Regions from separate parts of the Bradyrhizobium sp. CCBAU 11357 genome, predicted to be linked through region 4. Evidence: predicted binding sites of a transcription regulator. Region 4 holds the regulator's gene; each other region holds the start of a gene.
What was found. The regulator PhoB, encoded in region 4, activates phosphate uptake and scavenging genes when phosphate is short. The targets are predictions, from matches to a motif close to TGTCATNNANCTGTCAT.
Positions count from the first base shown of each region.

Region 1: XI05_RS17270 (YdcH family protein) is a predicted target of PhoB. The motif match lies at 1,387-1,403, and genes of this name have one in related genera.
Region 2: XI05_RS36865 (inorganic phosphate transporter) is a predicted target of PhoB. The motif match lies at 1,928-1,944, and genes of this name have one in related genera.
Region 3: phnC (phosphonate ABC transporter ATP-binding protein) is a predicted target of PhoB. The motif match lies at 1,407-1,423, and genes of this name have one in related genera.

Region 1 is NZ_LBJW01000099.1:53,752-57,212, forward strand. Features, by position in the region: gene XI05_RS17265 (NAD(P)/FAD-dependent oxidoreductase) at 1-975, shown strand, start outside; gene XI05_RS17270 (YdcH family protein) at 1,121-1,300, opposite strand; gene XI05_RS17275 (YdcH family protein) at 1,630-1,836, shown strand; gene XI05_RS17280 (hypothetical protein) at 1,967-2,185, shown strand; gene XI05_RS17285 (hypothetical protein) at 2,282-2,533, shown strand; gene XI05_RS17290 (GGDEF domain-containing protein) at 2,530-3,240, opposite strand; gene purE (5-(carboxyamino)imidazole ribonucleotide mutase) at 3,383-3,461, shown strand, end outside.
Region 2 is NZ_LBJW01000113.1:214,758-218,218, reverse strand. Features, by position in the region: gene XI05_RS36875 (putative DNA modification/repair radical SAM protein) at 1-433, shown strand, start outside; gene XI05_RS36870 (UdgX family uracil-DNA binding protein) at 433-1,875, shown strand; gene XI05_RS36865 (inorganic phosphate transporter) at 1,993-3,461, shown strand, end outside.
Region 3 is NZ_LBJW01000111.1:29,568-33,028, forward strand. Features, by position in the region: gene XI05_RS32165 (alpha-D-ribose 1-methylphosphonate 5-triphosphate diphosphatase) at 1-680, opposite strand, end outside; gene XI05_RS32170 (chloramphenicol acetyltransferase) at 677-1,348, opposite strand; gene phnC (phosphonate ABC transporter ATP-binding protein) at 1,524-2,333, shown strand; gene phnD (phosphonate ABC transporter substrate-binding protein) at 2,399-3,334, shown strand; gene phnE (phosphonate ABC transporter, permease protein PhnE) at 3,409-3,461, shown strand, end outside.
Region 4 is NZ_LBJW01000095.1:86,564-90,024, forward strand. Features, by position in the region: gene pstB (phosphate ABC transporter ATP-binding protein PstB) at 1-256, shown strand, start outside; gene phoU (phosphate signaling complex protein PhoU) at 268-984, shown strand; gene phoB (phosphate regulon transcriptional regulator PhoB) at 999-1,706, shown strand; gene XI05_RS14575 (GcrA family cell cycle regulator) at 1,969-2,481, opposite strand; gene XI05_RS14580 (aspartate aminotransferase family protein) at 2,941-3,461, shown strand, end outside.

The sequences.
Region 1 (3,461 bases), on a different contig from region 4:
CATGCCGGCATCTATTACCGCGCCGGGAGCTGGATGGCGCGCATGTGCGTGGCCGGCAAGCACGCGCTCTACCGCTACTGCGACGAGCGCGGCATCCCGCACAAGAATTGCGGCAAGCTGATCGTCGCGACCAGCCCGAAAGAGACCGAGAAGCTGCAATCGATCAAGGCCCATGCCGAGGCCAACGGCGTGCTCGACATGCAGCTGCTCTCGGGCGAGGCCGCACGCACGCTGGAGCCGGCGCTCGCCTGCGACGCCGCGCTGCTGTCACCGTCGACGGGCATCATCGACAGCCACGCCTACATGCTGTCGCTGCGCGGCGAAGCCGAGGACGCCGGCGCGGCTTTCGCGTTTCACACTCCGCTGATCCGTGCCAGGGCGGCGGCCGGATTCATCGAGATCGATGCCGGCGGCGAGGCGCCGATGACCCTGCAATGCAGCCTCCTCGTCAACGCCGCGGGGCTGTCGGCAACGCATGTGGCGCGCAGCATCGACGGCATGCCGCTGGATCGGATTCCGCCGGCCTATCTCGCCAAGGGAAACTATTTCAGCTGCAACGCCAAGGCGCCATTCTCGCGCCTGATCTATCCGGTGCCCGAGCCCGGCGGATTGGGGGTGCACCTGACGCTGGACATGGCAGGACAGGCACGCTTCGGGCCTGACGTCGAATGGATCGAGACGATCGATTACGAGGTCGACCCCTCACGCGCCGAGCGGTTCTATCCCGCGATCCGCAAATACTGGCCGACGCTGCCTGACGGCGTGCTGATGCCGAGCTATTCCGGCATCCGCCCGAAGATCGTGCCGCCGGCCGTGGCCACGCAGGATTTCATGATGCAGGGCCCGCGCGATCACGGCGTTGCAGGCCTGATCAATCTGTTCGGCATCGAATCGCCGGGATTGACGTCCTCGCTCGCGATCGCCGATCACGTCGCCGAGCTCGCAGACATCGAGAGCGCTTCGAGAAGCGGATAAGTGTTGGTGTCGAGACCACGCGTCCAAACAAGACTGGGCGCCGCGCAAACCTGTTGCACGGTGCACACCTTGCAGCAGGGATGAGCACGAATGCTCTCATCCCTGCGTGAAGGATGTGATCAACTCTACACTGTCACGGGGGTTACTAGTGGAGCGTGTCGCCTTGCTTCAAACGCTCGATCTGGTCCTTGACCATCAACTTCCGGCGCTTCAACTCAACAATTTGCAGGTCGTCTGTTGAAAGGTGCACGAGAGCTTCGTGCAATTCGTTTTCGAGAAGTTTGTGCTTCCGTTCCAATTCAACGAGATGTGCCTGAATTGTCATTCGAAACCTCCTCGGTAGGGTTGAACCTCAGGATTCGATCCGGACGCCCAAGTCTACATCACCGATTCGTCCTGTCGATGGGTAACCGTCGTCGCACCGTCATTTTTGAAAGTTCATATGTAACGAAGCGTGACTAGGGGAACCACGCCGGAAAAATCCATGATATCAATGCGACGGCGCAGCGCCGCAGCCCCTCGCAGAAATATCTTGCGGGAGATCGGCGACGAGGGATCGCAGATCGCTTGCGATCACGCGGCGCAAGGACGATAATTTCCACAGGGCATCCACAGCCCAGATCTCACGCCTATCGGTTTTCGGCCACCGCAGACATGACCAATGAAGATGAGCGTGAGCTCGAAGCCGAGCTCACCCGGTTGCAGCAGGAACACCGAGATCTCGATGCGGCGATCGATGCGTTGCATCAATCGCCCGCCCCCGACCTGTTGCGGTTACAGCGCCTGAAAAAGCGCAAGCTGTTGTTGCGCGACCGCATCGCGTTCATCGAAGACCAGATTACGCCCGACATCATCGCCTGAGCCCGAGCCGGTCTCGCGCGGCGCCCGCCGCTCCCGAATCCGCTTGACTCGATAAGAACAAAATAGGAACATTCGCGGGCACCCCAGCACCTCAGAGAACGCTCAAGCACAACACACGAGGACAACGCAGATGTCGGCGACCGCCCTTCTCGACAACAGCCATTATGAACAGGCCTGCGATCAGGCGATCGCGATGTGCGACGGCAATCTGCGCAGCACCATCAAGGCGCTGATCATGGCCAACGAATATCTGGAAGCCGAGCTGGAGGAATTGCAGGCGGCAATTTCCGCGGGCTGCATTCCGGAGACCTCGCGCAGCAAGATGCGGAGCAAGAGCAGCGCCGCCTGATTTTCAAGCGCGAAGGGATCGCGCTTTGTTTTAAGCATGATCTTGTCGGAAAACCGCTTCACACTTTTCCGGATCATGCTCCATCGGAGCAACGCCATGTCGGATGTGACCTATTACGTTGCAATGCCCTTTTTGATCGATGATGACGGATCCCCCGTCGCAGGCGCGGCAGAGGAGTGCCAGTCCTCGACGGCGGCGCTGCGACGCGCAGAGATTCTGGCGCGCGGCGCCGGCCATATCGGCGCGGTCGCATTCAGCCGCAGCGGCGATCCCATGACCGGCGAGTTCGGGGATGCGACGCTGCTGCGCAAGTTCGGCAACGTGCCGGAAGATCTTGCAACCCTCTAGACTGGCGCTCGCTGCGGAGCCTGATCCGCCGCCTCGTGCCGGCGGTGCGCCTTGCGCACATACATGGCGGCATCCGCCTCCTCCAGGGCGCGAGCTGCCGCGGACTGCGGACCGAGCAGGGCGACGCCCGCCGAGGCGCCCGCGGTCACGTGCTGGCCGCGAAAGACGAAGGACAATTCGTCGATCGCCTGCTCCAGGGCGGCGGCCTTCGCCTTGGCATCGGTCTCGCTGAGATTCCAGAGCAGCAGCGCGAACTCATCGCCGCCAAGGCGGCCGACCACGTCGGAGGCGCGGACCTGTCGCGTCAGCGTGGCGACAATCGCCTTGAGCACCTCATCGCCGGCGGCATGACCGAAGGAATCATTGATCGGCTTCAGCCGATCGACGTCGAGCACGATCAGCGCCCCGCTGGCGCGGTAGCGCTTCATATAGGCGATGGCGCGCGCGAGCTCGCGCTCGAAACCGCGCCGGTTGGGGATATCGAGCAGGAAATCGGTGTCGGCGGCCGCCTCGAGTTCCGAGATCCGCAGCAGGGCTGCCTTGAGCTTGCTCCTGAGGCCGCGAATGGCCGCCTTGCTGTCGTCGGCAGCAGGCGCTCCGCGCAAGGCCGGTTCGGCCGCGCGGCTCGAAACGGCTTTGGATCGGCCGGCGCTGATGGTCCGGCCCTTTCCGGCCTTCGCAGAGCTCGCCCTTTTTGGTTTCTTCATGGGCATCCTGCTCAATGAAGGCTTGCGGGGATTCACCAAGACAGGATAGTGGATTCCCTTCTCCTTGCCACCGCCTTGCGAGCCGCCGGCCGGAAACGTTAATCTGGCCTATCTTTCTGTTTTTCTGGGCACAATTGACGTCATGACCGCGCCAATCGCCATCATCATGGGCAGCCAGTCGGACTGGGACACGATGCGGCACGCCGCCGACACGCTTGACG
Region 2 (3,461 bases), on a different contig from region 4:
CGCACTGCCCATGCGCGCGCCGCCGCTGCTGCGCGAGCACCGGCTCTACCAGGCCGACTGGCTGATGCGGTTCTACGGCTTCGATGTCGGCGAGATCGTCGACGACAGCGCGATGCTGCCGCTCGACATCGATCCCAAGCTCGCCTGGGCGCTGCGCCACCGCGATCGCTTCCCGCTCGACGTCAACCGCGCCAGCCGTGAGGAACTGCTGCGCGTTCCGGGCTTCGGCACCAGGACGGTCGACCGCATCATCGCAACAAGGCGCACCACCACGATCCGCCTCGCCGATCTCGCGCGGCTGCATGTGCCACGCAACAAGGCGCTGCCGTTCATCGTCCTCAGCGATCACCGCCCCTCATCGCATCGTCTCGATTCCGCCGGGCTGATCGAACGGTTCAAGCCGAAGGCAACGCAACTGGGATTTGGCTTCTGATGCAGTACATCACCCTCGACACCGAAACCGATTTCGACGGCTGGCGCAAGGCCGCGCGGAGCCTCGTGCTTCACCACGTGCCGCCCAGCGATATCACCTGGACCGTGCAAGGCGGCGAAGCGGAGTTGTTCGCGCCGCCCGCGCCGTCTCCGATCCTCGAGGTGAACGACGGCACCTTCAACGTATCAGGCAAATTCGTCGAGCTCGCCAAGGCGGCGATCCTGCATCGTGACGGCGAGCGCTTTGCGATCCTCTATCGCCTGCTGTTCCGGCTGAAGGACAACCACGATCTCATCGAGGTCGCGACCGACCCCGATGTCGCGCAAGTCACGGCCATGGCGAAAGCCGTCTATCGCGACGAGCACAAGATGCACGCCTTCGTGCGCTTCCGCGAGATCGGCCGGGAACGCCAGGCGCATTACGTCGCATGGTTCGAGCCGGAGCATCTCATCGTCGAACTCGCCGCGCCGTTCTTCGCCAAGCGCTTTGCCGACATGCCCTGGTCGATCCTGACCCCGGACCTCTGCGCGCATTGGGACGGCCATGCGCTCTCGTTCACGCCGGGCGTCAGCAAGAGCGAGGCGCCGGGCGAAGACCGTCTCGAGGAAACCTGGCGGCGTTACTACGCCAGCATCTTCAATCCGGCCCGGCTCAAGGTGAAGGCGATGCAGGCCGAGATGCCGAAGAAATATTGGAGGAACCTGCCCGAGGCTTCGATCATTAAGCCCTTGATCGAGGACGCCGAACGCATGACCGGTGCCATGATCGCCAATGCCGCAACCGATCCGCATAAGCCTCAGAAGCGGCCGGAGGCTCCGATGAAACGCAAGCCAGCTGCCGACGATCTCGAAACGCTCCGCGAGGAGGCCGCGCATTGCCGCGCCTGCCATCTCTACAAGGACGCGACGCAGACCGTGTTCGGCGAAGGCCCGAAGAATGCCAACATCATGCTGGTCGGCGAGCAGCCCGGCGACAAGGAAGACCTCGCCGGTCATCCCTTCGTCGGCCCGGCCGGGCAGATGCTCGACCGCGCGCTGGAGGAGGCCGGCGTCGACCGCAAGAAGGTCTATGTCACCAACGCGGTGAAGCACTTCAAATTCGTGCCGCGCGGAAAGATCCGCCTGCACCAGAAGCCGAACACCCCGGAGATCCGGGCGTGCCGGCAATGGTATGAGCGGGAAGTTTCGGCAATCCAGCCCGATCTCATCGTGGCGATGGGCGCAACTGCAGCGCAGAGCGTGTTCGGCAAGATCACTCCCATCGGCAAGAACCGCGGCCGGTTGATCGATCTTCCCGACGGGCGCAAAGCGCTCGTGACGGTGCATCCGTCCTATCTGCTGCGGCTGCCCGATCCCGAAGCCAAGGTGCTGGAGTATCGACGCTTTGTCGAGGATCTGAAGATCGCCGCCGGCTTGCAGAAGAAGGCCGCACGCGCCGCCTAAGCGCTGACAGGACAACGGCATACTTGCAGGAAAACGGCTTTCGCGCCTCGGTTGTCATCCAGGGTTCAAATCCATCGCGGACAATGCCTTGACCTGAAAGTTAAGGGGCGTCCAGACATGACCGATGTTGCATTCGACCGCGCGGTAGCAGATCCCGCGCCCGTCCAGCCGGCCTCGCGGCCAAATCTCGACAAGGGCTTCAATCCGCTGACGATGATCCTGTTCTTCGGCATCCTTGCCGCAGGCCTGCTGTTCGTCGCCTACAGCATCTATGTCGACGTCAATGCCACCGGCGCGCGGGTGACGACCTATCTGCCCTACATCCTCCTGTTCATCGCGCTCCTGATCGCGCTGGGCTTCGAATTCGTCAACGGCTTTCACGACACCGCCAATGCGGTGGCGACCGTGATCTACACCCATTCGCTGCCGGCCGAGGTCGCGGTGATGTGGTCGGGCTTCTTCAACTTCCTCGGCGTGCTCCTGTCCTCCGGCGCGGTCGCCTTCGGCATCGTCTCGCTGCTGCCGGTCGAACTGATCCTCCAGGTCGGCTCCAGCGCCGGCTTTGCCATGGTGTTCGCGCTGCTGATCGCGGCGATCCTGTGGAATCTCGGCACCTGGTTCTTCGGCCTGCCCGCCTCCTCCTCGCACACGCTGATCGGCTCGATCATCGGCGTCGGCGTCGCCAACGCCGTCATGCGCGGCCGCGACGGCACCTCGGGCGTGGACTGGACCAAGGCGACCGAGATCGGCTACGCGCTGCTGCTGTCGCCCCTGTTCGGCTTCATCTGCGCCGCCACGCTGTTGCTCCTGCTCAAGTTCATCGTGCGCAACCCGGCGCTCTATTCCGCGCCGGAAGGCAACAAGGCGCCGCCGCTGTGGATCCGCGGCCTCTTGATCGCGACCTGCACCGGCGTCAGCTTCGCGCACGGCTCGAACGACGGCCAGAAGGGCATGGGCCTGATCATGCTGATCCTGATCGGCACCGTGCCGACGGCCTACGCGCTCAACCGCGCGCTGCCGGAATCGCAGGTCGTCCAGTTCCAGAACACCTCCGATGCCGCCGCCAAGGTGATCTCGGCGAAGGGCGCCGGCCACAGCATCATCGGCGATCCCCGCCCCGCCGTGACGCAGTACATCACGCTGCGCCACATCAACGAGGGCACCTATCCCTCGCTTGCCGTGCTGGTGAAGGACGTCGGCGACCAGGTCGCCAAATATGGCACGCTGAACAAGGTGCCCGCGGAAGCCGTCGGCAACACCCGCAACGACATGTACATGACCTCCGAAGCGATCCGCTTCCTGATGAAGGACAAGGAGAACGATCTCAACAAGGAGGAGATCGCGACCCTGAACGCCTACAGGGGATCGCTCGATGCCGCCACGAAGTTCATCCCGAACTGGGTGAAGATCGCGGTCGCCATCGCGCTCGGCCTCGGCACCATGATCGGATGGAAGCGCATCGTCATCACGGTCGGCGAGAAGATCGGCAAGAGCCATCTCACCTACGCGCAAGGAGCGTCCGCCGAGCTCGTGGCCGCCGCCACGATCGGCGCGGCCGACGTGTTCGGCCTTCCGGTCTCCACCAC
Region 3 (3,461 bases), on a different contig from region 4:
GAGAGCATCCGCACCTCGGCTGCGCGGGCAAAAGCGGCCAGCCGTGATACCGAAGCCGGCACCTCGGCGGCGCGCGAGACCACACGCTCGACCAGCTTGTCAAAATCCTCGCTCGACAGCCCGGTGCGCTCCACCATGCGGTTGCGCTTGCGCGGCTTGGCCATGTCGGCGACCGTGCCGTCCATGTGATCATTGAAAGCGAACAGGTCGACGCGGCCCTCGCTGAGCCATTGTGCGATCTCGGCCTCGGCATCGAGATTGTAGGTCTCGTGCCGCAGGTGGAAGCGGGTATCGGCGGCGAATTGCGGGCGCTGCCGCTCGATCGCCTCCATCAGGCCGCGCGCATTGTCGGCGCTGCGCAGGCCCGGCTCCCAGGAGCAGGTCGTGGCGTGAAACACGGTGGTGATGCCATTGCTGATCGCCTGGCGGTCGCTGTCGGCGAGCGCAACGTCGATCGGAAAGTCGACGCCGGCGCGCGGCATCATCTGCCGCTCGAAGGCATCGCCATGCAGATCGACGATGCCGGGCAGCACCAGCAGGTTACGGGCATCGAGCGCCAGCCGCGCCCGGCTGCGAGAGGCATCGAGCTCCGCAATGTCCGTTCCGGAGACGAGAAGAGAGGTTTCGGCGAGCTCGGCGCCGATCAAGGCCCGGCCGCCTTCGATGAATATGTCTGTCACGCGACCGCGCTTCGTTTGCTGGCAGGGGAATTGGCGAGTGAGCTTGCCCGTGCTTCGTATGTCGAGAGGAAATCTTCAATCCCGAGCTTGCGGAAATGGGGCAGCGCCTCGCGCAATTTGTCGTGATCCCAGTCCCACCAGGCAAGCTTTGCAAGGCGTCCGGCGATCTCCTCCGAGAACCGCCGCCGCACGATACGAGCTGGATTGCCGGCGACGATGGTGTAGGCCGGCACGTCCTTGGTGACGATCGCGCCGGCGGCGATCACCGCGCCGGTGCCGATGTTGCGGCCCGGCAGCACGATCGCGCCATGGCCGATCCAGACGTCATGGCCGATATGAACGTGATGATGGCGCCGCCAGTCGAAGAACTCGACATCGTCGCTCTCACCCTCGAAATAGGCGCTGGAGCGGTAGGTGAAGTGCGCCTGCGTGGCGCGATGCATCGGATGGTTGCCGGGATTGATCCGGGTCATCGCCGCGATCGAGCAGAATTTTCCGATGGTGGTGTAGGTGATCTGCGCGTCGTTCACGACATAGGAGTAATCGCCCATCGCCACTTCATGCAGGATGGTGCGGGCGCCGACCTCGGTATAGGCGCCGAGCCTGGTCTCGTGCAGCTTGGCCGAGGGATCGACGGTCGGCTGAACCGAAAGAGCTTTGGCGGCCATGTTGCATCCGAAGTGCGAGGGCGGGGCGTTTTTCTTCGAGTGGCTGGATGACGATGTCATGACAACGAGATGACAGGGGATGACGTGCGTAGCATCGCCGCACCGCAGCGCGTGTGTCACACAAGTGTTAAGCACGGGCGTTAGCGGTTGGCTCCAGCTACTCTGGAGCCCCTGTATGCTGGTGGTTGAAGGCCTGACGTGTCGCTTCGGCGCGAAAGCCGCGGTGGACGACGCTTCGTTTCAAGTTTCCCCCGGCGGCTTCGTCGGTGTGATCGGGCGATCCGGCGCCGGCAAGTCGACGTTGCTGCGGGCCATCAATCGCCTCGTGACGCCGACCGGCGGACGCATCCTGTTCGACGGCGTCGACGTCACCTTGCTGCGCGGCAGGGAGCTGCGGCAGTGGCGCGCCCGCTCGGCGATGATCTTCCAGCAGTTCAACCTGGTCGGCCGCCTCGACGTGCTCACCAATGTTCTGATGGGTCGTCTCGCGACGATGCCCGCCTGGCGCTCGCTGTCGCAGGCCTGGCCCGAGCAGGACAAGGCGCTGGCGATGTCGGCGCTCGAGCAGTTCGATATCGCTTCGCTCGCTGCCCAGCGCGCCGACCAGCTCTCCGGCGGCCAGCAGCAGCGCGTCGCGATCGCCCGCGCGCTGGTGCAGCAGCCCGACATCATCCTCGCCGACGAGCCGATCGCCTCGCTCGATCCGCGCAACACCAAGATCGTGATGGATGCGCTTTTGCGCATCAACAAGCATTTCGGCATCACGGTGCTCTGCAATCTGCATTCGCTCGATCTCGCCCGCACCTATTGCGACCGCCTGATCGGCATGGCCGCGGGGCGCGTGGTATTCGACGGCGCGCCGGCCGCGCTGACCGATCACGTCGCGCGCGAGCTCTACGATCTCGAAGCTGCCGACGTCGTGGGTGGCCTGCCTGTCCCGGCGCCCGAGGGCGTGCCGGCGCTCGGAACCGCCGCGGCCGCTTAAAGCGGCGTCGCACCTGTTCAATTGCCAGTTTGCGTCAACCGACCCCAACCGATGAAGAGGGTATCATGATCACTCGCAGATTAATCCTGGCCGGCGCCGCTGTGCTCGCTTTCACCGCCTCCGCCTCGGCCGACGACTGGAAGGCCAAATACCCCGAGCTGACCTTTGCGGTCGTTCCGGCCGAGAACGCGTCGGGCGTCACCGAGCGCTGGGCACCGTTCATGACTTATCTATCGAAAGAACTCGGCGTGAAGGTCACGCTGCGCATCGCCAACGACTATGCCGCGGTGATCGAAGGCCAGCGCGCCGGCAATATCCACATCGCCAGCTACGGCTCGGCCGCGTTCGCGCGTGCCCGCCTGACCGGCGTCAAGTCCGAGGCCTTCGCCAACGACATCAACGCCGACGGCTCGACCGGCTACTACTCCGTGTTCTTCGTCAAGGCAAGCAGCGCCTACAAGAAGATCGACGACCTGAAGGGCAAGAATCTCGGCCTCGTCGACCCGAACTCGACCTCCGGCAACAACGTGCCGCGCTTCGAGCTCGACAAGATGGGCATCCACGATGCCGACGCCTATTTCGGCAAGGTCGTCTTCACCGGCAGCCACGAGAACGCGATGCTGGCGCTGGCGCAGGGCACGGTCGAAGTCGCTGCCAACCAGTGGACCAGCGACGACGATTCCACGCTGGCGCAGATGCTGACCAAGGGCATGCTGAAGAACGCCGACGGCTCGGCGATGAAGAAGGACGATTTCCGCATCGTCCACAAATCCGCGCCGATCATCAACGGCCCCTATGCCTACAATTCCGACCTGCCGGAAGACGCCAAGACGGCCATCGCCAAGGCGTTCTTCGACGCGCCGGCCAAGGACAAGGCCGCGTTCGACCGTCTCTCCGACGGCCAGAAGAAGGGCTTTCATCCCGCCACCACCAAGGACTGGGATGGCACGATCGAGCTGATCAAGTTCGTCGACGCACTGCGTAAGAAGAAGGCGTCCTGAGTCTTCGGGACGATGCACCCTGGGCCGGGTCCCAAAGACCCGGCTCTTTCTTTGACGGGACCTGTTTCGACCTCATGACGACAGCGGTTTCGATCCTCCCCGAGCAGCAGCTCGCAGCGCTCAACGC
Region 4 (3,461 bases):
GGTGATCCTGTTCGACGAGCCCTGCTCGGCGCTCGACCCGATCTCGACCGCCAAGGTCGAGGAGCTGATCCAGGAATTGTCCGAGAACTACACGATCGCGATCGTCACCCACAACATGCAGCAGGCGGCGCGCGTCTCCGACAAGACCGCCTTCATGTATCTCGGCGAGCTGATCGAGTTCGACGACACCAGCAAGATCTTCACGTCGCCGAGCGATCGGCGCACGCAGGATTACATCACCGGCCGGTTCGGCTGAGGAGACGGAACATGGGTTCTGAACACACCGTAAAGGCCTTCGACAGCGACCTTCAGGAGCTCACCCGCTTGGTCGCCGAGATGGGCGGCATCGCCGAGCGCATGATCGTCGATTCCGTCGACGCGCTGATCCGCCGCGACGTGGCACTCGGCCAGCGCGTCGTCACCACCGACGCCGATCTCGACGCGCTGCAGAAGCGCATCGAGGAGCGCGCCGTGCTCACCATCGCCCGTCGCCAGCCGATGGCCGTCGACCTGCGCGAGATCGTCGGCGCCATGCGCGTTGCGACCGATCTCGAGCGCATCGGAGATCTCGCCAAGAACATGGGCAAGCGCGTCGCGGCGCTGGAGACGGATTTCCATCCGCTCAAGCTGTTCCGCGGCCTGGAGCACATGACCGACCTCGTGCAGCAGCAGGTCAAGAGCGTGCTCGACGCCTATGCCGCGCACGACCTGCCGGCGGCGATGGCGGTGTGGAAGGGCGACGAGGAAGTCGACGCCATCTGCACCTCGCTGTTCCGCGAGCTCCTCACCTATATGATGGAGGATCCGCGCAACATCTCGTTCTGCATCCACCTGATGTTCTGTGCCAAGAACATCGAGCGGATCGGCGACCACGCCACCAACATCGCCGAGACCGTGTTCTACATGATCGAGGGCCAGGCGATCACCGACAAGCGGCCGAAGGGCGACATGACGACCTTCGCCACGACGGTGCCGAATACCTAAGGAGCGACGACAACATGGGCGCACGCATTATGGTGGTAGAGGACGAGGAAGCTCTCACCGAGCTTCTCCGCTACAACCTCGAAGGCGACGGCTATGACGTCGAGACGGTGATGCGCGGCGACGACGCCGACACCCGCCTCAAGGAGCACATTCCCGATCTGATCGTGCTCGACTGGATGCTGCCGGGCCTGTCGGGCATCGAGCTGTGCCGGCGGCTTCGGACCCGTCCCGAGACCAAGCAGCTGCCGATCATCATGCTCACCGCGCGCGGCGAGGAGAGCGAGCGGGTACGGGGCCTCGCAACCGGCGCCGACGATTACATCGTCAAGCCATTCTCGGTGCCGGAGCTGCTTGCGCGCGTGAAGGGCTTGCTCAGGCGCGCCAGCCCCGAGCGGCTCGCCACCGTGCTCGCCTATGGCGACATCGAGCTCGATCGCGACAAGCGCCGCGTGGCGCGCTCGGGTCGGCCGATCGATCTCGGCCCGACCGAATATCGTCTGCTGGAGTTCTTCCTGGAGCATCCCGGCCGCGTGTTCTCGCGCGAGCAGCTGCTCGATAGCGTCTGGGGCCGCGACATCTATATCGATGAGCGCACCGTCGACGTCCATATCGGCCGCCTGCGCAAGCTGCTCAATCTCGGCCGCGAGCAGGACCCGATCCGCACCGTCCGCGGCGCCGGCTACGCGCTGGATGATCGCTTCGCGAAGGCCGAGCAGACGTAAGATTTGCGAGCTGTCGGTGTGGTGAGCTGCGGCTACACCCTCAACCGTCATCCCGGGGCGCGCGCAGCGCGAGCCCGGGATCCATAACCACAGGACGTGGTTTGGCGGGGACTCGCAATAACCATCTCGCGCAATCACCGCGCCCTGTGGTTATGGTCCCCGCCCCCCGTGCGCAATCGCGCACTAGGCGGGGATGACACCGAATAATTGGAGCCGTCATCGCGTGACGGCTGCCGTCCTGGCAATCAATGAAATCGCAAGCTCAGCGCGTGCTCGGCTTCGCCGGTGCCCGACGGCGGTCCGCTGCGGGCTGATAGGCCACGCGCGAATGCTGGGCGCAATAGGGCAGGCCCGAGAGCGCCTTGCCGCCGCAGAAGAAGAAATCCGGGCTCGAGGGATCGCCGACCGGCCAGTGGCAGGTCGCCTCGTTCAATTCCAGCAGCGACAGCCGCTGGCTCATCGGCACCACGTTGTCGTAGGTCACCGGCTCGGCTTCCACCTCGACCTCGAAGGCCTGCGCCAGCGCGGTGTTGCCGCGCGCAACGGGTCGCGTCACCCGCATCATGTGCTGCGCAGGCCGTGCCTTGCGCGGCCGCGGCGCTGCCGATGAAGGGCTCTTGGCGCGGCCGGACAGGCCGAGCCGGTGCACCTTGCCGATCACGGCATTGCGGGTCACATTGCCGAGCTCCGCCGCGATCTGGCTGGCCGAAAGTCCGGCCTCCCAGAGCTTCTTCAGCTGCTCGACGCGATCATCGGACCAGGTCAAAACCGTCATTGCACCCTTTCCCTCGCTGCGCGCCTGCCATCCTGGGGGCTTCGCCGCGAATGCCTAAAGCCTTGAAAACCCGTGCCGCCAGAATCCCTTAAGGCTCGCCGGGCGCGCTCAAGACGCCCGAACGTTTACGCCGGTACATGAGGACTTTTGGGATCAGAACTACTGCACGAGATGTCGTATCTGACAATCCAAACGCTACAATATGGCGTGACTCCCGCGCAAGAGTCCGCCGACTCGCTTCCACATGTTCCGTGGTGAAAAACCCGCAAAATCGGCACCGCAAGACTACGGAATCAGCGTTTCGCGAGGCTTTCCGGGCGGCATTGACACCCGTCTTGCCAAGCATAAGATAGTGCCACGTGCCGCCCTTAAAAGGCGGCACGTTTCGTTTTCCGGGGCCGGTCAATGGTGCGTTGCGCAATGCGTGCCTCACACCGTCCGCAACATTCAAGTGACGTCATGACTAACAGCGCCGCGCCGCATTTGCTCCCCGTTTTCGCCAGGGCCGACCTCGGTTTCGAGCGCGGCGAAGGCTGCTGGCTGATCGCGACCAATGGCGATCGCTATCTCGATTTCACCTCGGGCGTGGCGGTGAATGCGCTCGGCCACGTTCATCCCGCGCTGGTCAAGGCGTTGCAGGAGCAGGCGACGAAGCTCTGGCACATGTCGAACCTGTTCCAGAGCCCCGATGGCGAGAAGCTCGCAAGCCGCCTCTGCAATGAGAGCTTCGCGGACTTCGTGTTCTTCTGCAATTCCGGCGCCGAGGCGCTGGAAGGTGTGGTCAAGCTCGTCCGCCACCATCACTTTTCCAAGGGCCATCCGGAGCGTTATCGCATCATCACCTTCGAAGGCGCCTTCCACGGCCGCACGCTGGCGACGCTCGCCGCCACCGGGTCCGCGAAATATCTCGAGGGCTTCGGTCCGCCGATGGACGGCTTCGATCAGGTGCCGCACGGCGACCTCGACGCCGTGAAGAAGGC